2 regions of the Bacillus mesophilum genome follow, and region 1 is predicted to be linked to the other one. Evidence: riboswitches for the same ligand, from Rfam matches in the RefSeq annotation. Region 1 holds a riboswitch; the other holds the start of a gene.

Region 1 (6,179 bases):
TCCAAACATCCCAAGAAACGGAAAGGTAAAAGACAGTTCCATTTTCCATGCAGGTATTTCTGATTTCTTCCTGCAAAAAGGCACCTCCACCTAATGAAACGACCTGAATTTCTTTATTGCTGCAAATTCTTTTTACTTGATCAAGTTCAGTACGGCGGAATTCCTGCTCTCCGTAATGCTTAAAAATCTCAGTCGTTTTTAGATCATACCATTTTTCTATTTCTTCATCGACATCGATAAAAGGAACTTTTAGCTCTTTGGCAATTATTTGTCCCACAGTTGTTTTACCAGAACCCATAAAACCTGTTAAGATAATTTTTTTATGCATATTAAGCGATGATCCCCATTTCCTTTTACATTTTAAGAGAATTATAATATAGAAATAATTTGCTGTAAAAATAAATAGGATGATAACTCTTTTTTATCTTCCAATATAACCAAGCTGGTATTCAGATGCCAGATGCCTAAAGAAAGCGCTCAAAGTATATATCAATATCTGTATAGATAGGGATTATCAGGGAACATTATAAGAAACGAATATATAGGTGAGTATGTGAAAATTTTAGCTATTGATGGCGGCGGAATACGGGGTATTTTGGCGGTCACCGTCTTAAAAAATATTGAAAAACAATATAAATGTAAGATTGCAGATCTATTTGATGTTTTTGCTGGAACCAGTACAGGTGCCATTATTGCAGCTGCTGCATCTGTAGGTAAGGAAATGGAAGATGTTTATGAAATTTATCTTCAGCATGGTGAAAAGATTTTTGAAAGACACGCCACAGTTGGTTTATTTAAAAGCATTTATACAAACCATCATTTACGAAAATATTTACAAGATGCCTACGGAGAGACATTGCTTTGTGAAGTGGAAAAGCCATTGCTTTTACCAGCGGTCGATATTCATAAAGGAAAGCCGTATGTCCATCGCTCACATGTACGCAGTCCTGGAGAGAAAAAGGAAGATATTAAACTGTGGGATGCCGTGCTTTCATCCTGTTCTGCACCGGTTTATTTTCCCCCTAATGAAATGCAAAATAAACTTTTAGCCATTGATGGCGGCTTATGGGCAAATAATCCAACATTAGTTACGATCACAGAGGCACTCAGTTTTTTTCATCAGAAACTTGAAGATATCCATGTTTTATCGATTGGGACCGGACTGCAATCTATTCCTTTTAAGGAAGGGGAAGGCAGAGAATGGGGTGCTCAAAGCTGGCTGCCTTTTCAATTTCCCTCTCTAAAAATGACACCGAAACTTCTTGATCTTGCACTTCATATTTCTTCTGAAGCTATTTCATATCATTGCCGGCACTTGCTGCATGATCAATATTTACGTCTCAATGCCGAGCTGGAAAAAGAAATGCCATTTGATGATGTGTCATTTTCACATGAACTGGCTCTTATGGGAGAAAAGCTATATGAGGAGCAAAAAAAGGATATAGAGGAATTTTTAGAAAAGACATGACGTTTGCAAAATAATACAAAAATGTTATGATAGTGTTGAAAAATGAATACTTCTTACACTAGGGGTGTCTTTATAAGACTGAGATGGCAGTCATGCCAAACCCTTTGAACCTGATCCTGTTAACACTGGCGTAGGGAAGTGCTATAGATTATAATCTGCTGATCTATACATATCCGCCGCTCGTGTTTACATGAGTGGCTTTTTGTTTCTATGGAGTCATTTTTTTAGCCAATGGATCAGAAATCAAAATATTTTAATGTGGTGAAAACTTGAAAATTTAAAATCTGCTGGGGGCGCCAAATTGGCTGAGAAGAACCCTTTGAACCTGATCTAGTTAAGACTAGCGTAGGGAAGCAGTTAACATAAGTGCACATGTACTGTTTGTTAACCGCTTCTGGTATAGGAGCGGTTTTTTATTTTAAGGAATAAGCCGTATTCATTTAGAAAATGAGCTGCTGGGAGGGAAGAGATTGGCTTATGTAATATGAAGATTGACACTAATTAAATATGAAGGGGGAAACAAAAGATGATGAGCAGTACAAAAAAACTAACCATTACTGCATTTATTGCAGCTATTACGACGGTTTCAAGCAGTCTTATTTACATACCGGTAGGATTTGCAAAAATCTTTCCTATTCAGCATTTTGCTAATGTGCTTTCAGCTGTTTTGCTTGGCCCATGGTATGCAGTTATTCAAGCTTTTCTTTCATCAACTTTAAGAAATATGCTGGGAACTGGCAGTATTTTTGCTTATCCAGGCAGTATGATTGGCGCCTTTTTAGCAGCTATTCTTTTCACCAAAACTCGTAAACTCAGTTTTGCTGCAGCAGGTGAAGTGGTTGGAACAGGCATATTAGGCGCAATGGCAACCTATCCGATTTCTGTGCTTTTCCTTGGACAGGAAGCAGCGCTATTTGGGTTTGTGCCGGCATTTATCTTCAGCAGCTTTACAGGTGCTTTGATGGGTTACGGATTATTGAAAGTAATGGTGAAAAATAAAGCATTAGGGGGCATTTTACAATGAAAACAGCATTGACGATTGCAGGCTCAGACTCAGGCGGAGGTGCCGGTATTCAAGCGGACTTAAAATCATTTAGCGCAAATGGCGTTTTTGGGATGTCCGTTATTACTGCTATTACAGCTCAAAATACACGGGAAGTGCGTTCTGTACAGGATATCGAAGTAAATATTATCAGAGATCAAATAGAAGCTGTATTTGATGATATTACGGTTGATGCCGTAAAAATCGGGATGCTGTCATCTGCATCCACAATTGAGACGGTTGCACAAGGCTTGCAAAAATATGCGCCGTCTAATATTGTGCTTGATCCAGTCATGGTTTCAAAAGGCGGTCATCATTTGCTGAGAGCAGAGGCAGTGACTTCTTTAATAGAACACATGCTTCCGATCGCAACTATTATTACCCCTAATATTCCAGAAGCAGAGGTCATTCTTGGTTATCCTATTTCAAACAAGAAAGACATGGAGAAAGCATGTGTGGAGATTACAAAACTTGGCGCCAGATCGGTGTTGTTAAAGGGAGGGCATATGAAAGGGGATCCAGATGATTTGTATTATGATGGAACCGATTTTCATTGGATTAGCGGCACGAGAATTGAGACAAAAAATACACATGGCACAGGGTGTACTCTTTCTTCGGCAATTGCTGCTAACCTTGCTCGCGGGTTTGATATGCTTGAAGCGGTGAAGCGAAGCAAATCATATATACATATGGCGATTGAGCATAGCCTTGATATAGGCAGGGGTCATGGTCCAACAAACCATTTTTATGATTTATACAGAAAAGCAAATATGTATCAGGAGGCAGAGAAGACATGGAGCAACTGAGCGTAAATCAAATTTTCAGAGGCTTGGAAACTGGGAAACCATTAATCCATCAAATTACGAATAATGTAACCATTAACGATTGTGCAAATGCAACATTGGCTATAGGTGCGTCTCCAGTAATGGCTACAAGTATAGAAGAAGTTGAAGCGATGGCTGGACTTGCAGATGCTCTTGTGATTAATTTTGGCACCATTACAGCCGATATGTATGAATCCATGGTGCTGGCAGGAAAGGCAGCAAACAGAAAAGGGATTCCAGTCGTTTTTGATCCGGTTGGCGTAGGCGCTACTCCATATAGAACCCAAAAGGCAATGGATTATATGAAAAAAGTGAAGGTGGATATTGTAAGAGGGAATGGAACGGAGGTTTACGCACTTATTGGCGGTCAGGCGAATACACGAGGTGTTGATGCTGGTGAATTATCCTTAACTCATACTGAATTAGCAAAGCTGGCTGCTGAAAAGCTAAATGCCGTTATTGTCATAAGCGGTAAACATGATGCCATATCAGACGGAACTAGAGTGGCAGAAATCGAAAATGGTGATATTTGGTTAACAGCAGTGACAGGCACTGGATGCATGACAACCTCTCTAATTGCATCTTGTGCAGGTGTTTCTGAGGATTATTTCTCTGCAGCAGTTGTTGGAATGGGCGTTATGAGCCTTGCTGGAGAGCGAGCAAGAAGAAAAATTTCAGACGGCGAAGGCATTGGCACGTTTAAAGTAAAGTTAATGGATGAAATCTTCACCATGAATGAAACTGTCTGGGAGAGAGAGGTTATATTGCGATGAAAATGGATTATAGCGTTTATTTGGTAACGGAAGAGTCCCGTGATTTAAAAGAATTGCTTTTTATTGTAGAAGAAGCGGTTAAGGGCGGTGCAACCATCGTGCAGCTTCGTGAGAAAACGAGTGAAGGCAAACTATTTTTCGAAAAAGCCTTAGAGTTAAAAAGGCTTTTAGATCAATACGATGTTCCTCTCATTATAAACGATCGAGTTGATGTAGCTTTAGCAGTTCATGCGGCAGGTGTACATGTTGGCCAATCAGATATCCCTTTAAAAGCAATAAGAGCCATTGTCCCAGATTCCATGGTTGTAGGTGTTTCTGTTTCAAATCCAGAAGAAGCACAGGCAGCACAGAGAGATGGGGCGGACTATGTAGGTGTTGGCGCTGCATTTCCAACTGCTTCAAAAGGAAATGCAACCGTGCTTCCTCCAGGCATGCTTGAAAAAACAGTTCAATCTGTCACGATTCCAGCTGTTGCAATCGGAGGCATCCATCTTGGGAACATCACTCAGCTCAACCATATAGACCTTGCAGGAGCTGCAATCGTTTCAGCGATCATGAATGCACCATCTCCACGTGAAGCAGCAGAACAGTTTAGAGAATTGCTGCTCGGCAGAAAAGGATCTAAAGCGGAAACTATTTGAGAAGCCTAAATGATAAAGAATATCAGATAATATAGTCTGTAGAAACCGTTCCTCTGGCTCTTTGTCCATTGATTCCTGTATACTAAAGGCTATCAATTGTATGGAGGGATATAAATGAGATTAAAGGATAAAAAAGTCATAGCACTTGTTGAGAATGAATTTGAGGATCTAGAGCTATGGTATCCGATTTTACGGCTTCAAGAAGAGGGAGCAACTGTTGATTTAGTCGGGCAAGAGGCAAATAAACAGTATATTGGAAAATATGGCGTCCCTGCGCAATCGGCATATGCTTTTACTGATATCAAAGCAGAGAATTATGATGCTATTCTGGTTCCCGGCGGATGGGCGCCAGATAAGCTAAGACGTTATCCGGAAGTACTGAAGATGGTTCAGCATATGGATGAAAAGAAAAAACCTATTGGACAAATTTGTCATGCTGGCTGGGTGCTTATTTCAGCAAACATTTTACAAGGAAAAAAGGTCACCAGCACACCTGGAATCAAAGATGACATGACAAATGCGGGTGCTATATGGAGTGATGAGGCAGTCGTCACGGACGGCCATATTGTGTCCAGCCGCAGACCGCCAGACTTGCCTCCTTATGTTAAGGCATTTGCGGATGTATTAGCAGGTCAGGAATAATCTAACGTACATTCAATCATATATGACTTACATGTAAGGTCTGTTCCTAATTAGAGGAACAGGCTTTTTTTGTGGAAAATGACGGTAGCATTGGTAGGGTTCAAACGTTTGAGCAGGTGAATAGGTGTTCTCTCAATTTACATGAAAGGCCAAGGAAATTCGTTTCATCGTTTTTTTAAGAAATTCTTAAGATTTTTGCTATCCATTTGTTAAGATTTTTCTAGTAAGATAGAAATTAATTAAAGTAGTGAGCAGGAAGAAGGCAGGGCAGAATGATGGCAAAGTATAATGTGCTGGTTGTGGATGATGAGAAGGAAATCCGCGATGCAATTGAAATTTATTTAAAAAATGAAGGCATTACGGTGGTAAAAGCAAGCGATGGAGTGGAAGCATTAGAAATACTTCAGCACAGCGAAATCCACCTTATAATCTTGGATATCATGATGCCAAGATTAGATGGAATTGGAGCAACATATCAAATTAGAGAAGAAAAGAATATCCCGATTATTATCTTAAGTGCGAAAAGTGAGGATACAGACAAAATCTTAGGGCTGCAGGTAGGTGCAGATGATTATGTCACCAAGCCTTTTAATCCAATGGAGCTAGTTGCACGCGTAAAATCCCAGCTGCGCAGATATGTAACCTTTGGGAATTTTGAAGGAGCAAAAAAAGAGATTAACCTAAACGGATTGACATTAAATACAGCTGCAAAGGAAGTCTGTTTGAATGGGGAGTCCATAAAGCTGACACCAATTGAATATAAAATAACAGAGCTGCTGATAACAAATG
Region 2 (6,179 bases), on a different contig from region 1:
CAGTTGAAACAAGCATATTCTCTTTTGCATAGTTTCGGATATCCTGAGAAATTCTCATTGAGCAAAATTTGGGTCCGCACATGGAACAGAAGTGAGCCGTCTTAGCACCTTCTGCAGGCAAGGTTTCATCATGATATTGCAGTGCCCGTTCTGGATCAAGGGAGAGATTAAACTGATCCTTCCATCGAAATTCAAACCTTGCTTTTGATAAAGCATTATCTCTTATTTGGGCACCTGGATGGCCTTTAGCCAAATCGGCTGCATGGGCAGCAATTTTATAAGTGATCACACCTTCCCGGACATCATTTTTATTTGGCAGTCCTAAATGCTCCTTTGGCGTCACATAGCAGAGCATGGCTGTTCCATACCATCCGATCATGGCTGCGCCGATTGCAGAGGTTATATGATCATAGCCTGGTGCAATATCGGTTGTTAGCGGACCTAATGTATAGAATGGAGCTTCTTGACAGATTTCAAGCTGCTTATCCATGTTTTCTTTAATTAAATGCATTGGAACATGTCCAGGACCTTCAATCATTACCTGTACATCGTACTTCCAGGCAATTTTAGTCAGCTCACCTAATGTTTCAAGCTCGGCAAATTGAGCTTCATCATTTGCATCTGCGATTGAGCCAGGACGGAGGCCATCGCCTAATGAGAAGGCCACATCATAGGTTTTCATGATTTCACATATTTCTTCAAAGTGTGTGTATAGAAAACTTTCTTGATGATGAGATAAGCACCACTGAGCCATAATGGAACCGCCGCGTGATACGATACCAGTCATTCGCTTAGCTGTTAATGGAACATAATGCAGCCGCACACCAGCATGGATTGTAAAATAATCTACCCCTTGTTCAGCTTGCTCAATCAGAGTATCGCGAAATACGTCCCAATTAAGATTTTCCGCAATCCCATTCACTTTTTCAAGTGCCTGATAGATTGGAACAGTGCCTACAGGAACAGCTGAATTTCGGATTATCCATTCCCGTGTTTTGTGTATATTTTTCCCGGTCGATAAATCCATAATAGTATCAGCACCCCAGCGCGTCGCCCAAGTCATTTTTTCAATTTCTTCTTCAATTGACGAGGATACAGCGGAATTGCCGATATTGGCATTGATTTTCACATGAAAGTTGCGGCCAATAATCATTGGTTCACTTTCAGGGTGATTAATATTTGCTGGAATGATGGCTCGTCCGCGGGCGACTTCCTCACGGATATATTCAGGATTCATATTTTCCCGAATGGCGATAAATTCCATTTCAGGTGTGATAATCCCTTTCCTTGCATAATGAAGCTGTGTAACATTTTTTCCTCGTTTTGCCCGCAGAGGCTTTCTTTTTAGCCCGGGAAACACACCGTGCTGGGTACGCTGGTCGTCTTCATTGCGGTAACCATTATCTTCTGGCTTTACCCTGCGACCTTCATAGCTTTCAATATCTCCGCGTTCATCGATCCATTTCTGGCGAATGGGCGGCAATCCTTTTGTCAGATCCACTGCATAATTCTGATCCGTATACGGTCCGCTTGTATCATAAATACGTATGGGCTCGTTCTTCTCACCTCCAAAAGATCCGGTGGTGGCACTTAGTTCAATTTCTCTCATTGGCACCTGGATATCAGTCCTAGTACCTTCTACATACACTTTTTTGCTGCCGGGAAAGCTGGACATAATGGAAATCATTTTACCGTTTACTGTGGGGTTGATCATTTTATCTCTCCTTTAACATAATGTTAAGGACATGATCTCGGGAAATGCAAAGACATCCTTCAGTGAAGTGCATAAAAAGAAGCTGGGTCCATTGTAAAATAAACAGACCCAGCTTCAGAATATGCAGAAGTATACATAGCAAGTATTCACTAACTTCCCTACGCTGGCATGATCCAGATCAGGTCCAAAGGGTCAAGAAACTTTATCGCGTTTCCCTCTCAGCCCAGCTTATTGGACTCCCCCAGTTATAACTATTCAATTGTGCTTTTAGTTTAATATAAACGAACAGTAAATAAAAGGATATTTTAGGATTTATTGAAAAATAGGACGAAAGAAACTCTGATACTGAGCGGAAGTTATATAGTAGCTTTTAAAGATTGCTAGATGTAGCTTCAGAAACTGAACTAAAAAAAGGTTGAACTAGTAAGCCTAATTCAACCTCATACTATATAATTTGTTTACAATAGATTATTAATGAAAATTCACATTACACTCTGCTAACGTTCGCTCCACTCTCTTCTTCTTTCCCTTTATTTAATTGCTTGCGGATAAAAGGCATTACATAATAGTCAAGTCCGAATCTTCCAGCGTTGTAGCCAGCTGCTAGAATGAATACACCCATTAGAATGTCTGTCGGGTTATGAGATACAGTACCTGTAAGCAAGAAAGAGAAGTTCATCAAAATTCCGAAGAATGCTGCTGCTGTTGTTAAGCATCCAAGAATTAATCCAAGTCCTACTAAGAATTCGCCCCATGGAATAATGAAGTTAAATAGATCGGCATTCGGTAAGGCAAAGCTTTGAAGGAAGCTGTTATACCAGCCAAAAACAGGTGCACCATCTGGTCCCATTACCGGGTTTGCGGCTGCATTAGCCAGGAATCCTTTTGAATCAAATCCTCCTGTGATTTTCCCCCAGCCTGCTGTAATCCATAAATATCCCCAATAAACACGTATAACTGTTAATAGTGCTGCTGCAATTTTGTTTTCTCTTAACCAAGTGTTAATCATCTTGCATCTCCCTTTCTTTTAGTGAAAGATTATTTTTATGATTGCTTCTTACACTTAGAATATACCATGGTGGAGGGTACTCTACATCAACATTGTGATAAACTTCACAATGTTGTAATAAAGATGTGACGGAATGTTGAACAATGTGGTTTTTTATAGAATCTTCATCACTAGAAAGCATTTGTGTTAGTGAGGAAATTGCCGCTGCTGACATTTCTGCCCTCTATTTACATCAGAATCCGATTATTGGAGCTCATTTGAGGAAAAAAAGCTGGATTAAACGAAGAATTCAATAAAAATACTGCAAAACCTTAAAAAAATATAACTACTAGACCTTTGAACCCTGGATATCCGCCGTTAAATGGGATTTATCCGCCGTAAAAAAATATATCCGCCCAAAACAGCGATTTATCCGCCAAACCCCGCTCAAGACATACAATACGCAAAAAGCCGGCAGCACCAATAGTGCGCCAGCCGGCTTCTCAAATAAAATTACTTCGTCTCTCTATGCAATGTACGCTTCTTCAAGCGCGGGCAGTATTTCATTAATTCAATTCTGTCCGGGTTGTTGCGCTTATTTTTCGTCGTAATATAATTACGGTCTCCAGTTTCTGTACAAGCAAGTGTAATGTTTACTCTCATGATCAAAACTCCTTTTCGTTTGATTTATACACTTAAAACAATTCTTTCAGCCGCTTGACGGGCTCCAGAAATATTCCTTGCAATCGGTCCCATCTCCAGCTCGGCCAGCGGTCCTATCACATATAAATGCGGACACCATTCGAGGGACGGACTAACAATGGGATATCCGCATCTTGCGCAAGGCAGACTGTATTTTTCAATCGTCTTTTCCAGCCAGCCGCCACCGGGTCTTTCAGGCTTAAAACCAGTTGCAAGGATAACGGACTGAACTTCAACAGAACCATTTTCGGTGGTTAAGCTAAGCTCGTGATTTCTCCCGTTTCGGGCGGAAATAATCTCACCATCGATCACTTTGAGAATTCGATCCTGCTCAAGCTTCTTCAGTTTACGGAATAGCTCTTGCGGCAAGGAGCCTCGATTTCTTGCCGTTTTAATCATTTCTCTTCTTGTATCATAGTCATTAATCAATTGATATGGCTTCTGATTTTTAGGTCCTAACCAGCCTGGATCACTGTCAAAGTCATAAACCCGATAAGGATGCCTTTTAATTAGATGAACCTGGCCGGGATACAAGACTGACAGCTTGATGACTAAATGGGCAGCTGAGATGCCGCCTCCCACAACAGCAATAGAAGGCTTTATTTTCGTTAAATCGGCAGCTTCATCGTAAATATGGAAGAGCTGATGTGAGTGAGCTTTAAGGTTACTAGCCCATTCCGGTATATTCAGCTGGCCATTCACACTTAGTGCCAGTACCACGTTTTTCGTTTTAAAACGATTCCCAGCTTCAGTGTTGATGGTCCAGCTAGCATCTTCCCGGTCAACTCCATTTACACAGCCTTGATGCCAGCAGGATTCCATGTTGAGATTTCGAAACAGAGCTTGGCTATGCTCATTGAAAAGCTCCAATGAAGGCCGTTTATATACTCCATAAAAATCACTTTTCTTTCGATTCTGGTCGTCAGCATATTTTCTCAAAGAGAAAGGCTCAACATCCAGATGATGTACAGACGGTGATCTTAAAAATTTCATCTCAATCATTTCTGTTGTTTTGGTCCAACGGTATAGCGGTGTTTCATGGGGGTCAATGATGAGCAGCTGATCTGCTGATACTTTGTTATTTTTCAGTAGAAACGCTGCAATTGTACAGCCTTGAATGCCGCCACCTATTACAATCCATTCGTAGACCATGTCTATCTCCTGCCTTTAAAACGAAATTATTACGATTTAAACTTCAAGCTTCATGAAGGGAAAAATAAAAATATTTAACATGATCACCTATATTTTTATTTTGCATGCGAACTTTTTCTGTTAAATCAAGCCATTGTGCATGCTCCATTTTCTGCTCAAGCTGCATACTAATAGTGTCTTCAATTTTGTGCATTGTCATCATCAGCTGTCCAAAGGAAAGATTAAAGTGTTCGGCAGCTTGCCGATGAGGTGAATGTTTGACAAGCAGTGACATGAATTCATCCGAGGTTGAAGCTTGACTGGCCAGTTCATCTTCCAGATTAACAACATATTCATAAATATCCTTTTGCCTCGAAGGAAGTGATTTAATAATCTCTCTTGAGAGAATTTCCATTAAATGAGTATTCATGCTAATACCCCCAACCATCTTGCTAATAGCAACATCTTACTTATTTTTCATATTATATTTTTGCATAAAGCGATCTGCACGGCCACCGCGTTCAGCAAACTTTTGAACACCTGTATAGAACGGATGTGTATCTGATGTAACCTCTACTTTAAGCAGCGGATAGGTGTTTCCATCTTCCCAGGTAATCGTTTCGTTTGATGTTTTCGTTGAGCCTGTTAAAAATTTAAAACCGCTATTTGTGTCCATGAATACCACTTTATGATACTCTGGGTGAATATTTTCTCTCATTTTAAATTCCTCCTTTTATATTTACCAGCTGGCTTTTTTCACACCCGGAATTTGACCTTTATGAGCATACTCTCTGAACGCAATCCGGGACATTTTAAATTTACGCAGATATCCGCGCGGTCTGCCTGTTACTTGGCAGCGGCTTTTCAGGCGGGTCGGTGATGAATCTCTTGGCAGTTTTCTCAATGCCTCATAGTCACCTTTTTCTTTTAATTCTCTGCGTAACTCTGCATATTTTAAGACAAGCTCTTGTCTCTTCTGTTCTTTTACAACCTTAGATTTCTTCGCCAAAAATTTCACTCCTTCGATCAATTAAATCGTAATTATTACGATTTAATTTCAAGATAAAGTTATTTAATCATAAATTTTCACGAAATGCAACATCTTTGACCAGTGTCCCTAACTTTTTTTAAATGTGCAGACTTCCTTTTTCGTATCCATCGCTGCCAGTTCTTCAGTCATTTTCTTAATATCTATGTTTTCACCAATTACGACTAATGTCCTTGGAAATTGAAAGTCTTGCTTAAGGGAAAGCGGAACACCATATGCATATTGGAATAAAACTGTTTTTTCCTCCTGTTCTTCAAATACAATAAATCCTTTTATTCTCAGAACCGATTTCGGCAGCCCTTGGATCCACTTTTCAAACTGAGTTTTGTTAATATGTCCGGTAAATGTATAAGAAAATGACTGGATATTTAAATGATCATGCACATGCAGTTTGGCTGTATCCTTTAAAACTGGCTTTTTCACTATGCCGATTTCCTGTAAATCAATCTGTGCATATTCTGTAAATAGTTTGGGACCATTTATATTCAATGAACTTATCTCATTTTTCAATTGTCTCTGCTCTTTTTTATTTATCGTATCAACTTTATTAACAACAACCATGTCAGCAAATTTAATCTGTTCCTCCATTAAGTTCA

Evidence for each region. Region 1 has a riboswitch for thiamine pyrophosphate ahead of thiW (energy coupling factor transporter S component ThiW). Riboswitches for the same ligand answer to the same signal wherever they lie in the genome.
Region 2: linked by a shared signal. The riboswitch ahead of thiC (phosphomethylpyrimidine synthase ThiC) and the one ahead of thiW (energy coupling factor transporter S component ThiW) in region 1 are both predicted to bind thiamine pyrophosphate.

Annotation. Positions count from the first base shown of each region.
Region 1 is NZ_WBOT01000001.1:941,703-947,881, reverse strand. Features, by position in the region: gene F7732_RS04645 (shikimate kinase) at 1-328, opposite strand, end outside; gene F7732_RS04640 (CBASS cGAMP-activated phospholipase) at 554-1,468, shown strand; TPP riboswitch at 1,519-1,622, shown strand; TPP riboswitch at 1,748-1,837, shown strand; gene thiW (energy coupling factor transporter S component ThiW) at 1,998-2,492, shown strand; gene thiD (bifunctional hydroxymethylpyrimidine kinase/phosphomethylpyrimidine kinase) at 2,489-3,316, shown strand; gene thiM (hydroxyethylthiazole kinase) at 3,304-4,107, shown strand; gene thiE (thiamine phosphate synthase) at 4,104-4,748, shown strand; gene F7732_RS04615 (type 1 glutamine amidotransferase domain-containing protein) at 4,863-5,390, shown strand; gene F7732_RS04610 (response regulator transcription factor) at 5,666-6,179, shown strand, end outside.
Region 2 is NZ_WBOT01000003.1:487,616-493,794, reverse strand. Features, by position in the region: gene thiC (phosphomethylpyrimidine synthase ThiC) at 1-1,714, opposite strand, end outside; TPP riboswitch at 1,853-1,967, opposite strand; gene F7732_RS12010 (DoxX family protein) at 2,202-2,723, opposite strand; gene F7732_RS12005 (hypothetical protein) at 2,716-2,937, opposite strand; gene rpmG (50S ribosomal protein L33) at 3,216-3,365, opposite strand; gene F7732_RS11995 (FAD/NAD(P)-binding protein) at 3,390-4,556, opposite strand; gene F7732_RS11990 (hypothetical protein) at 4,600-4,965, opposite strand; gene F7732_RS11985 (type B 50S ribosomal protein L31) at 5,002-5,253, opposite strand; gene rpsN (30S ribosomal protein S14) at 5,275-5,544, opposite strand; gene F7732_RS11975 (CobW family GTP-binding protein) at 5,653-6,179, opposite strand, start outside.